DNA from 4 places in the Peribacillus sedimenti genome. Region 1 is predicted to be linked to each of the others. Evidence: a T-box and tRNA genes for the amino acid it is inferred to sense, from the RefSeq annotation. Region 1 holds a T-box; the other regions hold tRNA genes.

Region 1 (3,557 bases):
TGCATCCTTTTGCCAAAGACTATCGCCTGCCCGGCCATAACCAAACCATTTTTCATAATCTGTCTCTTGGAGCATACTTTTTAGTTGGAGTAGCAGCGGTTCGTAAGAAGCGTTATCTGGGAGTGTTGCTCCCATCTCAATTAAGTGCTTCGGTTTTGTATCTTCAAGTAAATACGCATTTGATAACGCATCATACGATACAAATGTGCCACTTCCCACAGTTGCACTTAACAAGCCCTTTAACTCACACACTTTAAACGCTTTTGAAATGGTACTCAGATTTAAGTCCAAATAATCGGCTAGTTCTCGCTGTGGAGGAAGTTTTGTTCCAGGTAATAAAACTCCGTTTAAAATATCTAGTTCCAATTTACTTGCAAGTGCTTGATAAATTGGTTTTTCTGTTTTATCAATGTATGGCTTCCAACTCATAGGATAATTTTCAAATGAATTAATCGGCATGATACGCGTCCTTCTACATACAATATTTTCTGCATCCTTAATTATAACCATTCGACCCTAATTGTACTAACCTGCCACTTTAGTTGAAACTAACAGGGGCTTTACTTCAATAGGTGTAAGGCTTTTTCTTTTTAAGTACAACATTTCACCAACTTTTTACACAAGATAAACTAGAGGCCGTTAATGACATTAACAGCCTCTAGAGGTTTTAACTCTCTTTCTTACATTTTCACTTTGATAAATTTCCGTTTTCCTACCTGCACAATTAAGCCGTCAGTGACAATTAGGGTTAATTGAGGATTGTCCACTTGTTCCCCGTTTACTTTTACGCCTTTATTATCAATCATTCTTCTTGCTTCGCTCTTTGAGGATAACATTTCCAAACCAACTAATAGTTCGATGATTGATGTTTCCTTATCTCCTTTCCATTCAATTAGAGGAATATCATCAGGCATAGAGCCCTTTTGGAAGACCGAGACAAAATGATGTTCTGCCTGCTCTGCCGCTTCAATACCGTGGTACATTCTTACAATTGTCTTACCAAGCAGCATTTTGGCATCTCTTGGATGAAGCTCCTCTGTTGCTAACTGTTTCTTAGTTGTCTGAATTTGTTCAGGTGTAAAATCTGTTACTAGCTCGAAGTATTTTGTCATTAACTCATCTGGAATGGACATTGCTTTTCCGTAAATTTCCTGCGGGCTCTCATCAATGCCGATGTAGTTTTTCTTGGATTTAGACATCTTTTCGACCCCATCAAGCCCTTCCAGTAATGGCATTAGCAATGCAATTTGCTTTTCCTTCCCAAACTTTTCTTGAAAGTGTCTTCCCATTAGGATATTAAAATGCTGATCAGTCCCGCCAAGCTCAACATCGGATTCCAGTACAACAGAATCGTATCCCTGCATCAAAGGGTAGAAGAATTCGTGGAGTGAGATTGGTTTCCCCAATGCGATACGTTCTTCAAAATCGTCCCTTTCTAAAAGCCTTGCCATGGTTATCTTGCCTGCCAATTGAATTACATCTTCAAAATTTAGCTCAGACAACCATTTAGAGTTGTAATGTAATTCAACTTTTTCCATGTCGATAACTTTTGCAAATTGCTCGAAGTATGTTTTGGCATTATGCTTAACTTCTTCATCAGTCAATTGTTTTCTAGCCACCGACTTCCCTGTCGGATCTCCAATTTTCCCTGTAAAGTCCCCAATAATTAGTTGGATAATATGTCCGTTCTCTTGAAACTGTCTCATTTTGTTAAGGACCACGGTATGCCCAAGATGTACATCTGGAGCAGAAGGATCTAAGCCAAGTTTTATCTTTAATGGTTTGTTTTGCAGAACCGACTTTGCTACTTTTGCCTCTAATTCTTCAAGCGGAATAATGTCCTTTACCCCTTGTGTGTATATCCTCATTTGTCTTGTTACCTCAACTAATTGTTCTGCGTTAAGTTGATTCATTACCTCATTCATGCTCATTCCTCCAATTTAAGAATATAAAAACCACGCCCCTATAAAAGGGACGTGGTTTAACTTGTGCACGCGGTACCACCCTTGTTGAAGGAATTCACCTTCCTCTCTACGAATAACGGCTCGTCCGTTCTTTGCTTAAAATAACAAAGAAAGCTCCAGGAATGTAATTCGTTGTTATCTGTGTGTCGATTTGCACCAACCATCGACTCTCTGTTTACAGGGAGATAACGACTACTGGGTTTCCCATCAACGCTTTTAATATTCAGTTGTTTTCTAAAAATTATTATCCATTATTACTCTTCTTAGGACTCTGGATAGGTTTTTTTGTTCATCGGCAGATAAACCCGACACAATCTGAACCTCGCCATTATGGAACTGGGGATAAAGGTCCTCCATCACTTTTTTTCCCTTATCAGTTAGAGAAACATAGGTAATTCTTCTGTCCCTGTTATCCGTCTTCCTAAAACACAACTCTTTTCTTTCAAGAGTTTTGGTTATATTGCTTATTGTTGCTTTAGAGACTCCAGCGGACTCAGCTAATTTTTTAGTCTCAATTGATTCCCAGATCCACAAATCATAAAGCATAGAAAATGCCGTCCAAGATAAGCCATATTGCGATAAAACTTCCTGTTCCATTTTATTTCTCAATCCTTGTGCTACTCGATAAATATTCGTGACGACTGATATTGCATCTAGATTTAGGAAACTAATAGGAATTTTAGTTAAGCGATTAATTGTATCTATTTCTTCAGGGAGTAATTCTCCATCTTCATTAAATGAATGAATAATATCCCCTCCTAATTTTTCGAATCGTTAGCTATGAAACGATAATAACAAAAAAAGAAAAAGGTTGCAACACCAAGTTTTAGTTATTTCACTAACCTGTCTTTAGCGAAATAAGCAAAAGCTGCCCAAAAAGCAGCTTCTGATCTTCAGCTCTTGCCACCGTTAGCTTAAGTACATCTTTCACAAACTGAAGTATCCATCAAGAGTATAAGCCAATTACCTAAGGCAATAAGGAATCGGCTTTATCTAGTTTAATTTAATAAATTTTTGTACCCATCTATGAAGACATGACCAGCAAAGTAAAGAAAAATGATGGCTGCAATAAAAGAAAAGATATTAAGTATTTTTGGACCTACTAGATGTTCTGCTTTTTTAACAACGATAGGTAAAAAAAGTGACCATAAGAGATTAAATAAAAGGAAACCACCAAAAAAGTAAAGGATTTCGGCTTTCGACTGATTATTTATGGTTGCAGAAATAATACTTCCTCCAACAGTTGCAAACCAAATAAAACCAGTTGGAGAAGAAGCTGTTAACGTAAATCCTTTTAAGTAATCCTTATATAATGAGCTTTTACCTTTACTGTTTTCTGCTTCTAAGTTTAAGCTTCTTTTCTTAAACGCATCTTTTAACATGAGATAAGTCATATATACAAGAACTAATGTACCACCTATCCAAAGTATATATCTAACGTAAATATTATTTAGTAAAAGGGATAAACCTACAAGCGATAAAATTGCATAAATTAAGTCTGAAGTGGTTGCACCTAATCCCATGGAAATACCAGGTTTAATACCTCTAGTTATACTTGTTTGCATAACAGCCACATTTGCAACACCAATATCA
Region 2 (3,557 bases), 320 kb from region 1:
CTATTTAACCTTTGGTGCCATTATTCAAGGGATAGGGATGGCATTATTCCTGTTTCCAAACTCCATTCCCTCAGGCGGAGCCGCAGGAATTGCAGTACTGCTAAACTATTTTCTTCATATGTCCATTGGTGTATCCTTATGGTTTGCTAATCTTATGTCGCTTTCTTTGGCTATTAAGTACTTTGGATATGAATGGATTATTAGAACGATTTATTCTGTCTCCATTACATCCTTCACAGTGAACTGGGTTACACTGTTTTGGCCTATGCCTGATTGGAATATTGGCGCTGATATCCTTTGTGGCGCTATTTTCTATGGAATAGGAGTTGGCATTTTAATTAAACATGGTGCGTCTAGCGGTGGTATGGTGGTATTTGCATTAGTGGTAGCCATGTATAAGAAGTGGTCCCCCGGGAAGGCAATGTTTTGGATAAACATATCCATCTTTATGCTTACCGCCTTAGTAATCGATATAAAGATAGTTATTTATTCAGTGATTTGCCAATTCCTGTCTACTAAAATTATCGATTTCGTTGATAATTATCAAATTGAACTACCATTTTTCAGCAGTCCAGGCTGGAGAAGAAAATGACAACGCGGTGGATGGATCATATCATACCTATGGAATATTGAGGATTGATATAGCACATTCTATGTTTATACATCCATTATTGAAAGGAGCCGATTAATTGGACAAACAACAATTAAAGTTTGAAAATCCTCCTCGTGCTATAACAACAAAGGATTTGTTATATTTAAAAGATGCACTATCGTGGGAACTGCTCGCAATGAAGAAGTTCCATTTTCTTGCTCAGCAAACAGAGAACGAGACAATATCCAACGCATTGAATGACGCAGGAAAAATGCATCAAAGGCATTATGAAAAGCTGCTAGCCCACTTGCAGGTAGATAATAATCAAGTAATAAACAAGAGCCAAAGCCAGGGATCAACTTCCTGATTGGTATTGAAAGAGGAGGTGGAATAATGCCAGGTGAAAACTCACAAAAGAACATGCAAATTGCAAATCCCCAAACAGGACAGCTCCCAAAGGTAAAAACTCCTGAAATGAATGATCGCGATTATATAAACGACGGGCTCAGTACTTGCAAATATTTAACCGATAGCCTGAATATAGCAGTGCGTGAAGCAAGTCATGAGCAATTGTATTCCGATATGCTTGAAATATTGCAGGAAACTCATGAGAGCTGCCGCAAGATGTATAATTTAATGTTCCAAAACGGCTGGTACAAGCTGGAGGCAGAAGAACAGCAAAAATTGGACCAGGCTCATAAACAATTTAGCAATTACTCTTCCCAGTATCCTTACCAGAGTTCCTGATAATACAAATAAGGGGCATAGCAGTATAACACATAAAGGGACAAGCCTTGCACTTATGATGGAAAGAATAGAAAAAAACCAATGCTCTGTTTTTTCAAAGCATTGGTTTTTTATATTTCGACCCTTATGATACCGGTGGTCGGGGTCGAACCGACACTCCGTGAGGAACACGATTTTGAGTCGTGCGCGTCTGCCAATTCCGCCACACCGGCAAAGAAGTTATGGAGGCGGCAACCGGATTCGAACCGGTGGATAAAGGTTTTGCAGACCTTGGCCTTACCACTTGGCTATGCCGCCTTATAATGGAGCGGAAGACGGGATTCGAACCCGCGACCCCAACCTTGGCAAGGTTGTATTCTACCACTGAACTACTTCCGCATAATGGCTGGGCTAGCTGGATTCGAACCAACGCATGACGGAGTCAAAGTCCGTTGCCTTACCGCTTGGCTATAGCCCAATAATAAAAATTATCTATAATCAATAAAATGGGGCGACTGATGGGAATCGAACCCACGAATGTCGGAACCACAATCCGATGCGTTAACCACTTCGCCACAATCGCCATTGTTGATTAAAATGGCAGGGGCAGCAGGAATCGAACCCACACTGGAGGTTTTGGAGACCTCTGTTCTACCGTTAAACTATGCCCCTGTAAAAATGGTGGAGGGGGACGGATTCGAACCGCCGAACCCGGAGGGAGCGGATTTACAGTCCGCCGCGTTTAGCCACTTCGCTACCCCTCCACTATTTTAAAACAAACAAATGGTGCCGGCAAGAGGACTTGAACCCCCAACCTACTGATTACAAGTCAGTTGCTCTACCAATTGAGCTACACCGGCATTCCTTTTAATGGTGGCTCAGGACGGAATCGAACCGCCGACACAAGGATTTTCAGTCCTTTGCTCTACCGACTGAGCTACTGAGCCACAAATTAATGGCGGTCCCGACGGGAATCGAACCCGCGATCTCCTGCGTGACAGGCAGGCATGTTAACCGCTACACCACGGGACCAGATTGCGGGGACAGGATTTGAACCTGCGACCTTCGGGTTATGAGCCCGACGAGCTACCAGACTGCTCCACCCCGCGATAATATAAATGATGCAATTTTAATTTATGCACTAAGTGCACTGTAGACTGTCCGGATTTCAGAAGGCCAAACCAAGCAGCAGCTCAATCCGTACAACTCGCAGATATTCAGTGAAGTAAAGCTCGTTGCTCCACCCCGCGATAATAGATATAATACGAATGGTGGAGGATGACGGGATCGAACCGCCGACCCCCTGCTTGTAAGGCAGGTGCTCTCCCAGCTGAGCTAATCCTCCACACATAAAAAATTGGTGACCCCTACGGGATTCGAACCCGTGTTACCGCCGTGAAAGGGCGGTGTCTTAACCGCTTGACCAAGGGGCCAATACTAATGGCGGAGAGCAAGGGATTTGAACCCTTGAGACAGGGTTACCCGTCTACACGATTTCCAATCGTGCTCCTTCGGCCACTCGGACAGCTCTCCATTATGGCTCCGCAGGTAGGACTCGAACCTACGACCGTTCGGTTAACAGCCGAATGCTCTACCACTGAGCTACTGCGGAATAATGCCAGCTTGGCGACGTCCTACTCTCACAGGGGGAGATCCCCCAACTACCATCGGCGCTGAAGAGCTTAACTTCCGTGTTCGGAATGGGAACGGGTGTGACCTCTTCGCCATCGTCACCAAACTGTTTATCAATCAGACACTATTTTATTATAATGCCTTTTTGAAATTTTGCAAGAAGAAATTTATTATTCCTTCAAAACTAGATAACAGGTAAGGTTTTTGCGTATCAAAACAATGAATGTTGTCCAGCTACGGCTCCTAACTTCTCGGCCGTTTCGATCCGTCCTCACAAATCCGAAGGATTTGCGGTCCGGCTCTCCAACGTCTGTCGAAGCTAAGCAGTCGCCAAGCCCACAGGATGTGGGTCATGCTGGCGTTGTCACAGGATGTGACGCCATTAGCCAGCGAACCGATATATATATTTGGTTAAGTCCTCGATCTATTAGTATCAGTCAGCTCCACGTGTCACCACGCTTCCACCCCTGACCTATCAACCTGATCATCTTTCAGGGATCTTACCAGCTTGCGCCATGGGAAATCTCATCTTGAGGGGGGCTTCATGCTTAGATGCTTTCAGCACTTATCCCGTCCGCACATAGCTACCCAGCGATGCCTTTGGCAA
Region 3 (3,557 bases), 970 kb from region 1:
AAAATATAATATGATGGCGGCGTAGCTCAGCTGGCTAGAGCGTACGGTTCATACCCGTGAGGTCGGGGGTTCGATCCCCTCTGCCGCTACCATCTTCTAAAAATTTTGTGGATCTTTAGCTCAGCTGGTTAGAGCAACGAGCAAAGCTCCAACGAACTTGATTCAAGTAGTACCCATTGAGTTGCTGCTAGATTCTGTATTTTGAGATGGGGACAGACAGTTCTATTATTTTTTAACTTGAACGTGGACCTTTAGCTCAGCTGGTTAGAGCAGACGGCTCATAACCGTCCGGTCGTAGGTTCGAGTCCTACAAGGTCCACCATTCATTTGGAGGTATACCCAAGTCCGGCTGAAGGGATCGGTCTTGAAAACCGACAGGGGTGTAAAAGCCCGCGGGGGTTCGAATCCCTCTACCTCCTCCATTTACAAATTAAAATTTGTATCATTTCTACTATCGCGGGGTGGAGCAACGAGCGTTCCTTCATTGAATAACTGCGAGTTGTACGGATTGAGCCGCTGCTTGGTTTCGCTTACTGAAATCCGGACAGTCTAAAGTGCACTTAGTGCATAATAAAAATTGTATCATTTCTACTATCGCGGGGTGGAGCAACGAGCTTCCTTCATTGATTAACTGCGAGTTGTACGTATTGAGCCCGCTGCTTGGTATAGCTTACTGAAATCCGGACAGTCTAGAGTGCACTTAGTGCATATATTAAAATTACATCATTCATATTATCGCGGGGTGGAGCAGTCTGGTAGCTCGTCGGGCTCATAACCCGAAGGTCGCAGGTTCAAATCCTGTCCCCGCAATTTGGTCCCGTGGTGTAGCGGTTAACATGCCTGCCTGTCACGCAGGAGATCGCGGGTTCGATTCCCGTCGGGACCGCCATTATTTTTTTATTTTATGGAGGGGTAGCGAAGTGGCTAAACGCGGCGGACTGTAAATCCGCTCCTTCAGGGTTCGGCGGTTCGAATCCGTCCCCCTCCACCAGCCAATTAAGAATATTGGCGGCTGTGGCGAAGTGGTTAACGCATCGGATTGTGGTTCCGACATTCGTGGGTTCGATTCCCATCAGCCGCCCCACGCGGGTGTAGTTTAATGGTAAAACCTCAGCCTTCCAAGCTGATGTCGTGAGTTCGATTCTCATCACCCGCTCCAAATGGGCCTATAGCTCAGCTGGTTAGAGCGCACGCCTGATAAGCGTGAGGTCGATGGTTCGAGTCCATTTAGGCCCACCATAGATGGTAAATTCTTTTGTTCCGCAGTAGCTCAGTGGTAGAGCATTCGGCTGTTAACCGAACGGTCGTAGGTTCGAGTCCTACCTGCGGAGCCATGGGCCCGTTGGTCAAGCGGTTAAGACACCGCCCTTTCACGGCGGTAACACGGGTTCGAATCCCGTACGGGTCATCCTTATATATAGAAAAAAGAACTGCTGTGAAATGCACCCTGAACCTTTAGACACAGTCTAAAGGTTCAGGGTGCTTTCTTTTGGCTAAATTTTCATTAAAGAGCTTTGATAAACGCCGTTAAACCTGCAGGAGAGATCAGTGTACATAGAAGCTTTAATATTGGACAACAAACCGATATTAAGGCAAAAATAAAAGGCATGAGTCCGGTTCAATGCCCTACTCATGCCCAAGCTGCTTTGGGGCACTTCACTTTGCAGCACTAATTATAGTCTATTCATGTTTATTTTAAAGCCACTGTACACATACTGAAAAAAAGGAGGGATACAGTATGCCAAATAAGAGCAATTCCCCCTTGGAAATGCAAAGAATTGGGAGAAAAAAAGAAGAATCTGATAATTCATCTGGTCACAACCGTTCCTATTCTGAAGAACAAAATGAACGGTACAACAAAAATAACAATAACAGTGGCTGCGGAAGGTTGTAATAACATCAACTTGAAAAATGGAGGCAGAGCCTGAGGTGTTTTATCATGCCTTCCGCGATTTTTGAACTAAACCTCATTCTTACTGTCCCAGTATTTATATATTATTTCCTGGAAGATTTTATTCAAATCTTTTTTTGATTGTTCATTGAGCCACTCACATTGGTCTATAGGCAAATTTAATTTTAAATTGATTTTTTGATTTGGCATCTCAACTTTTCTTATATCCCCTATCGTAATTCCTTCCTCTAAATTTAGAGCGAAATGTTCATTCTCATTAAACTTGGGTAAATTGTGAAAATCTGCGATGTCATCCAGCGGACAATATAAATTCAGTTGTGGCAATCCGCCTGAAAAACGTTTAACATGCATGATATTGTCAATAATTCTTCCGTCTTCTAATTCAATTTCCAAAAACAAGTTTTCTTCTTCTCCATATTTTGCCTTAACGATCTCACTTACGATTAGGTCCAATTCTAAGGTGACCCCAGTGCTTGATTCATAAATATAGATTGCACTATTAAAAACGTGGATATCAGCACCATCAATTTTTACAGACTTCACCATTACCATGAAACAACATTCTCCTTCTCTTATTATATGAGGAGGCTTTTTTACATCTTTCCATTTTTTCCGAACCCTTCCTTTTTTTCGAAAATACCTGTTCGTAAAAATCCGATTATATTAATGAATTATAAATTGGCTTCCAACCTGTATCAATAAAAAATTTCCCAAGATGCGAACCTCTGCGTTATTGCTTTTGCTTATTTATTTTAAAGATAGAGACAGAAAGAAAATTTAAAAGATAAGATCAGCACAAGAATGTTTCTTCATCTAGTAGCAAACCTACAATATTAGCACGCAATTCTAAATACCATTCACTAAATAAAAAAGGGAGCATTTCTGCTCCCTCTGCTTGTTATTGAGAAACTTTGATTGAGTTAATTCCAGCACCCTGTCTCATGTTTAGAGCATGCTCTAAGCCATCTGTTACTTTTCCAAAAACGGTGTGCACCCCATTGAGATGAGGCTGTGGTTCATGAACGATAAAGAATTGGCTTCCTCCAGTATCTCTGCCTGCATGTGCCATCGATAAAGAACCAGCTTCGTGTTTATGCGGATTTCCTTCTGTCTCACATTTAATTGTATATCCCGGACCACCAGTACCGTTTCCATTTGGGCAGCCGCCTTGACTTACGAAACCAGGAATAACCCTATGAAAATTCAATCCATCATAAAAACCCTCATTAGCTAATTTTTCAAAGTTGGCAACTGTTCCTGGAGCTTCTTCTGGATATAGTTCAAAGTTAATCTTATTTCCATCTGTTAGTTCTATGTATCCTGTTTTTGCCATATTTAACAACTCCCTTTCTATTATCCTTTGTATTTTACCATACCCGGACAAAAAAGCAGAGTCAAAGGGCTCCATTTTTTATTCCCAGCACAGTCAATTTTATTTGGCTGCTTACTAGATAAATAGGCACTATTTGATCCTGGCTGACAGATGATCTCATTCGCTTTTTGTTCATCTATAAATCGAACGACGAAATCTCACATGCTCAAACAAAAAAAGAGCCTTACATGCTCCCTTTTAATGTATTTTGGGAGCGTTATAAAGACTCCCATAAATCGACTACGCTTATCTCTTCTTTTTCCTTCTTTACTT
Region 4 (3,557 bases), 1.1 Mb from region 1:
CAAAGGTTCCCTCAGAATGGTTGGAAATCATTCGCAGAGTGTAAAGGCACAAGGGAGCTTGACTGCGAGACCTACAAGTCGAGCAGGGACGAAAGTCGGGCTTAGTGATCCGGTGGTTCCGCATGGAAGGGCCATCGCTCAACGGATAAAAGCTACCCCGGGGATAACAGGCTTATCTCCCCCAAGAGTCCACATCGACGGGGAGGTTTGGCACCTCGATGTCGGCTCATCGCATCCTGGGGCTGTAGTCGGTCCCAAGGGTTGGGCTGTTCGCCCATTAAAGCGGTACGCGAGCTGGGTTCAGAACGTCGTGAGACAGTTCGGTCCCTATCCGTCGCGGGCGCAGGAAATTTGAGAGGAGCTGTCCTTAGTACGAGAGGACCGGGATGGACGCACCGCTGGTGTACCAGTTGTCTTGCCAAAGGCATCGCTGGGTAGCTATGTGCGGACGGGATAAGTGCTGAAAGCATCTAAGCATGAAGCCCCCCTCAAGATGAGATTTCCCATGGCGCAAGCTGGTAAGATCCCTGAAAGATGATCAGGTTGATAGGTCAGGGGTGGAAGCGTGGTGACACGTGGAGCTGACTGATACTAATAGATCGAGGACTTAACCAATATATATCGGTTCGCTGGCTAATGGCGTCACATCCTGTGACAACGCCAGCATGACCCACATCCTGTGGGCCTGGTGACTGCTTAGCTTCGACAGACGTTGGAGAGCCGGACCGCAAATCCCTCGGATTTGTGAGGACGGATCGAAACGGCCGAGAAGTTAGGAGCCGTAGCTGGACAACATTCATTGTTTTGAAAACATGCAAAAACCTTACCTGTTATCTAGTTTTGAGGGAACAAAATTTCCTCTTGAAAAACTATATCAAAAGAATTATAATAAATATTGTCTTTTGATAGTTAAAAGAATAATGTCTGGTAGTGATGGCGAAGAGGTCACACCCGTTCCCATTCCGAACACGGAAGTTAAGCTCTTCAGCGCCGATGGTAGTTGGGGGATCTCCCCCTGTGAGAGTAGGACACTGCCAGGCAGCATTATTCTAAGTAATGCGAAGACGAGTATTAGGAAACATTATATTATTCCGCAGTAGCTCAGTGGTAGAGCATTCGGCTGTTAACCGAACGGTCGTAGGTTCGAGTCCTACCTGCGGAGCCATGCTTCCATAGCTCAGTAGGTAGAGCACTTCCATGGTAAGGAAGAGGTCAGCGGTTCGAGCCCGCTTGGAAGCTCTCTATTTAAAAGAATTTAGTTATGGCCCCTTGGTCAAGCGGTTAAGACACCGCCCTTTCACGGCGGTAACACGGGTTCGAATCCCGTAGGGGTCACCAGTTTCATATATTTGGAGGATTAGCTCAGCTGGGAGAGCACCTGCCTTACAAGCAGGGGGTCGGCGGTTCGATCCCGTCATCCTCCACCATATTTATGCCGGTGTAGCTCAATTGGTAGAGCAACTGACTTGTAATCAGTAGGTTGGGGGTTCAAGTCCTCTTGCCGGCACCATTTTATGTGGAGGGGTAGCGAAGTGGCTAAACGCGGCGGACTGTAAATCCGCTCCCTCCGGGTTCGGCGGTTCGAATCCGTCCCCCTCCACCATTTTCAGTGACTGATTATATTTTCTTATATTTGGGCATTATATAATTAGTCGATGAATCTGCCTCATAATTTTTGGGCTATAGCCAAGCGGTAAGGCAACGGACTTTGACTCCGTCATGCGTTGGTTCGAATCCAGCTAGCCCAGCCAAGAGCCATTAGCTCAGTCGGTAGAGCATCTGACTTTTAATCAGAGGGTCGAAGGTTCGAGTCCTTCATGGCTCATTAAAACATAAATATATTTCACTTTCTGCAAGAAATTACGATTATTTATAATTAAATGCGGAAGTAGTTCAGTGGTAGAATACAACCTTGCCAAGGTTGGGGTCGCGGGTTCGAATCCCGTCTTCCGCTCCACTGCAAATGTTCAATTGGGGCCTTAGCTCAGCTGGGAGAGCGCCTGCCTTGCACGCAGGAGGTCAGCGGTTCGATCCCGCTAGGCTCCACCATCTAACTACATAACACCAAATATATCGTCTTAAACCGTTAGGTTTAAGGCTTTTTTTATGCATTAAAGATGGGATTGCTAGATGATAACCTATAGTATTCATAGCATCTCGGTTTTTCCTGTGGCCATTTTTTTAATATTCGCTGTATCATATCATCCCCGTGAATTTAAAGAACGTATTGAATATCGTTTTTCTGTTAATCGGAAAACGTATACTTATACATTTTTTTGTCGAGTTGAACCATCTGAATTTTCAGTTATAAAATAGAGAAAAGGAGGATGGATTTATGAGTGTCAAAAAGATAACTATGATTGGGCTGCCGATGGACCTTGGGCAAACCAGGCGGGGAGTCGATATGGGTCCTAGTGCAATCCGTTATGCAGGTGTGGTAGAGAGGTTAGAACGTTTGAATATAGAAGTAGATGACTTGGGAGATATAGCAATCGGACGGCCTAAATTGGTACATAATCCAAACTCAAATCTGAAAAATTTAAAGCTTGTTGCAGAGGCCAACGCATTGCTGGCACATAGAGTCGATGAAATTATTGAAAGTGGCTCCTTTCCGTTGGTACTTGGCGGTGACCATAGCATTGCGATTGGTACACTTGCCGGAACCGCTAAACATTATGAAAACCTGGGTGTTATCTGGTATGATGCACATGGTGATTTAAATACAGAAGAAACATCTCCTTCAGGAAATATTCATGGTATGCCATTGGCTGTAAGTCTCGGATTGGGACATGAGGATCTAGTGAATCTGCATGCCTACACACCGAAAATAAAACCCGAAAATGTAGTGATCATAGGGGCCAGATCTCTTGATGAGGGAGAACGCCAGTTGATTCGTGAGAAAGGCATAAAAGTATTCACCATGCATGAAATTGATCGTTTAGGCATGACTAAGGTGATGGAGGAGGCTATCCGTTATTTAAAGGATAGAACAGATGGTGTTCATTTATCACTTGATTTGGATGGTTTAGACCCGTCAGATGCTCCAGGTGTAGGGACACCGGTCATTGGCGGGATCAGCTACAGGGAAAGTCATCTGGCAATGGAAATGCTGGCGGAAGCAGGTATCATTACATCTGCTGAATTTGTTGAGGTAAACCCTATCTTGGATGAGAGAAATAAAACGGCAACAGTTGCTGTTGCGTTAATGGGTTCGCTTTTCGGCGAAAAACTCCTATAGGCGGTTAAGCTCAATATTAAAAAAACAGTAACCTTCGGGTTACTGTTTTTTAGAAAGATCGAAGTATTTTATGATTAATTTATCTAATTCAGTACTCGCTTCTACAACTTGCTTATCGATCATGGAAGAATAGGATGCCAAGTTTATCATTTTCCTTCTGGATTCCTCTATGCGGTTTAATAAATTTTCCCCTGTCATCACAGCTTCCCTCATTTCCAATCAATCTTTAATTGCTTTTTACCCATATAAGCAATTAGCAAACATAAACTGTAAATCTTTGTTAAAATTAAAGGGGTAATTTTGTAACCTTTTAGCTAGC

The links. The T-box of region 1 lies ahead of tyrS (tyrosine--tRNA ligase). A T-box ahead of a tRNA ligase gene usually reads a tRNA of that ligase, here a tRNA-Tyr.
Region 2: it encodes a tRNA-Tyr, which carries the amino acid that the T-box ahead of tyrS (tyrosine--tRNA ligase) is inferred to sense. The anticodon was not compared.
Region 3: it encodes a tRNA-Tyr, which carries the amino acid that the T-box ahead of tyrS (tyrosine--tRNA ligase) is inferred to sense. The anticodon was not compared.
Region 4: it encodes a tRNA-Tyr, which carries the amino acid that the T-box ahead of tyrS (tyrosine--tRNA ligase) is inferred to sense. The anticodon was not compared.

What each region holds. Positions count from the first base shown of each region.
Region 1 is NZ_CP143547.1:1,226,952-1,230,508, reverse strand. Features, by position in the region: gene V1500_RS06245 (PLP-dependent aminotransferase family protein) at 1-459, opposite strand, end outside; gene tyrS (tyrosine--tRNA ligase) at 681-1,925, opposite strand; T-box leader at 1,968-2,184, opposite strand; gene V1500_RS06235 (MarR family transcriptional regulator) at 2,199-2,711, opposite strand; gene V1500_RS06230 (LysE family translocator) at 2,963-3,557, opposite strand, start outside.
Region 2 is NZ_CP143547.1:911,582-915,138, reverse strand. Features, by position in the region: gene V1500_RS04650 (YitT family protein) at 1-592, shown strand, start outside; gene V1500_RS04645 (ferritin-like domain-containing protein) at 690-959, shown strand; gene V1500_RS04640 (spore coat protein) at 986-1,339, shown strand; tRNA gene V1500_RS04635 (tRNA-Leu) at 1,470-1,551, opposite strand; tRNA gene V1500_RS04630 (tRNA-Cys) at 1,562-1,636, opposite strand; tRNA gene V1500_RS04625 (tRNA-Gly) at 1,643-1,717, opposite strand; tRNA gene V1500_RS04620 (tRNA-Gln) at 1,722-1,796, opposite strand; tRNA gene V1500_RS04615 (tRNA-His) at 1,826-1,901, opposite strand; tRNA gene V1500_RS04610 (tRNA-Trp) at 1,917-1,990, opposite strand; tRNA gene V1500_RS04605 (tRNA-Tyr) at 1,998-2,082, opposite strand; tRNA gene V1500_RS04600 (tRNA-Thr) at 2,103-2,178, opposite strand; tRNA gene V1500_RS04595 (tRNA-Phe) at 2,190-2,265, opposite strand; tRNA gene V1500_RS04590 (tRNA-Asp) at 2,275-2,350, opposite strand; tRNA gene V1500_RS04585 (tRNA-Met) at 2,354-2,427, opposite strand; tRNA gene V1500_RS04580 (tRNA-Val) at 2,588-2,663, opposite strand; tRNA gene V1500_RS04575 (tRNA-Glu) at 2,677-2,751, opposite strand; tRNA gene V1500_RS04570 (tRNA-Ser) at 2,760-2,851, opposite strand; tRNA gene V1500_RS04565 (tRNA-Asn) at 2,856-2,930, opposite strand; rRNA gene rrf (5S ribosomal RNA) at 2,940-3,056, opposite strand; rRNA gene V1500_RS04555 (23S ribosomal RNA) at 3,358-3,557, opposite strand, start outside.
Region 3 is NZ_CP143547.1:2,192,852-2,196,408, reverse strand. Features, by position in the region: tRNA gene V1500_RS10835 (tRNA-Met) at 16-92, shown strand; tRNA gene V1500_RS10830 (tRNA-Ile) at 246-322, shown strand; tRNA gene V1500_RS10825 (tRNA-Ser) at 330-422, shown strand; tRNA gene V1500_RS10820 (tRNA-Met) at 737-810, shown strand; tRNA gene V1500_RS10815 (tRNA-Asp) at 814-889, shown strand; tRNA gene V1500_RS10810 (tRNA-Tyr) at 907-991, shown strand; tRNA gene V1500_RS10805 (tRNA-His) at 1,009-1,084, shown strand; tRNA gene V1500_RS10800 (tRNA-Gly) at 1,086-1,159, shown strand; tRNA gene V1500_RS10795 (tRNA-Ile) at 1,163-1,239, shown strand; tRNA gene V1500_RS10790 (tRNA-Asn) at 1,260-1,334, shown strand; tRNA gene V1500_RS10785 (tRNA-Glu) at 1,337-1,408, shown strand; gene V1500_RS10780 (hypothetical protein) at 1,739-1,894, shown strand; gene V1500_RS10775 (hypothetical protein) at 1,961-2,464, opposite strand; gene V1500_RS10770 (peptidylprolyl isomerase) at 2,811-3,245, opposite strand; gene V1500_RS10765 (hypothetical protein) at 3,502-3,557, opposite strand, start outside.
Region 4 is NZ_CP143547.1:167,127-170,683, forward strand. Features, by position in the region: rRNA gene V1500_RS00920 (23S ribosomal RNA) at 1-615, shown strand, start outside; rRNA gene rrf (5S ribosomal RNA) at 924-1,040, shown strand; tRNA gene V1500_RS00930 (tRNA-Asn) at 1,091-1,165, shown strand; tRNA gene V1500_RS00935 (tRNA-Thr) at 1,167-1,239, shown strand; tRNA gene V1500_RS00940 (tRNA-Glu) at 1,264-1,338, shown strand; tRNA gene V1500_RS00945 (tRNA-Val) at 1,352-1,427, shown strand; tRNA gene V1500_RS00950 (tRNA-Thr) at 1,435-1,510, shown strand; tRNA gene V1500_RS00955 (tRNA-Tyr) at 1,519-1,603, shown strand; tRNA gene V1500_RS00960 (tRNA-Gln) at 1,677-1,751, shown strand; tRNA gene V1500_RS00965 (tRNA-Lys) at 1,753-1,825, shown strand; tRNA gene V1500_RS00970 (tRNA-Gly) at 1,883-1,957, shown strand; tRNA gene V1500_RS00975 (tRNA-Ala) at 1,974-2,049, shown strand; gene rocF (arginase) at 2,336-3,238, shown strand; gene V1500_RS00985 (aspartyl-phosphate phosphatase Spo0E family protein) at 3,278-3,436, opposite strand.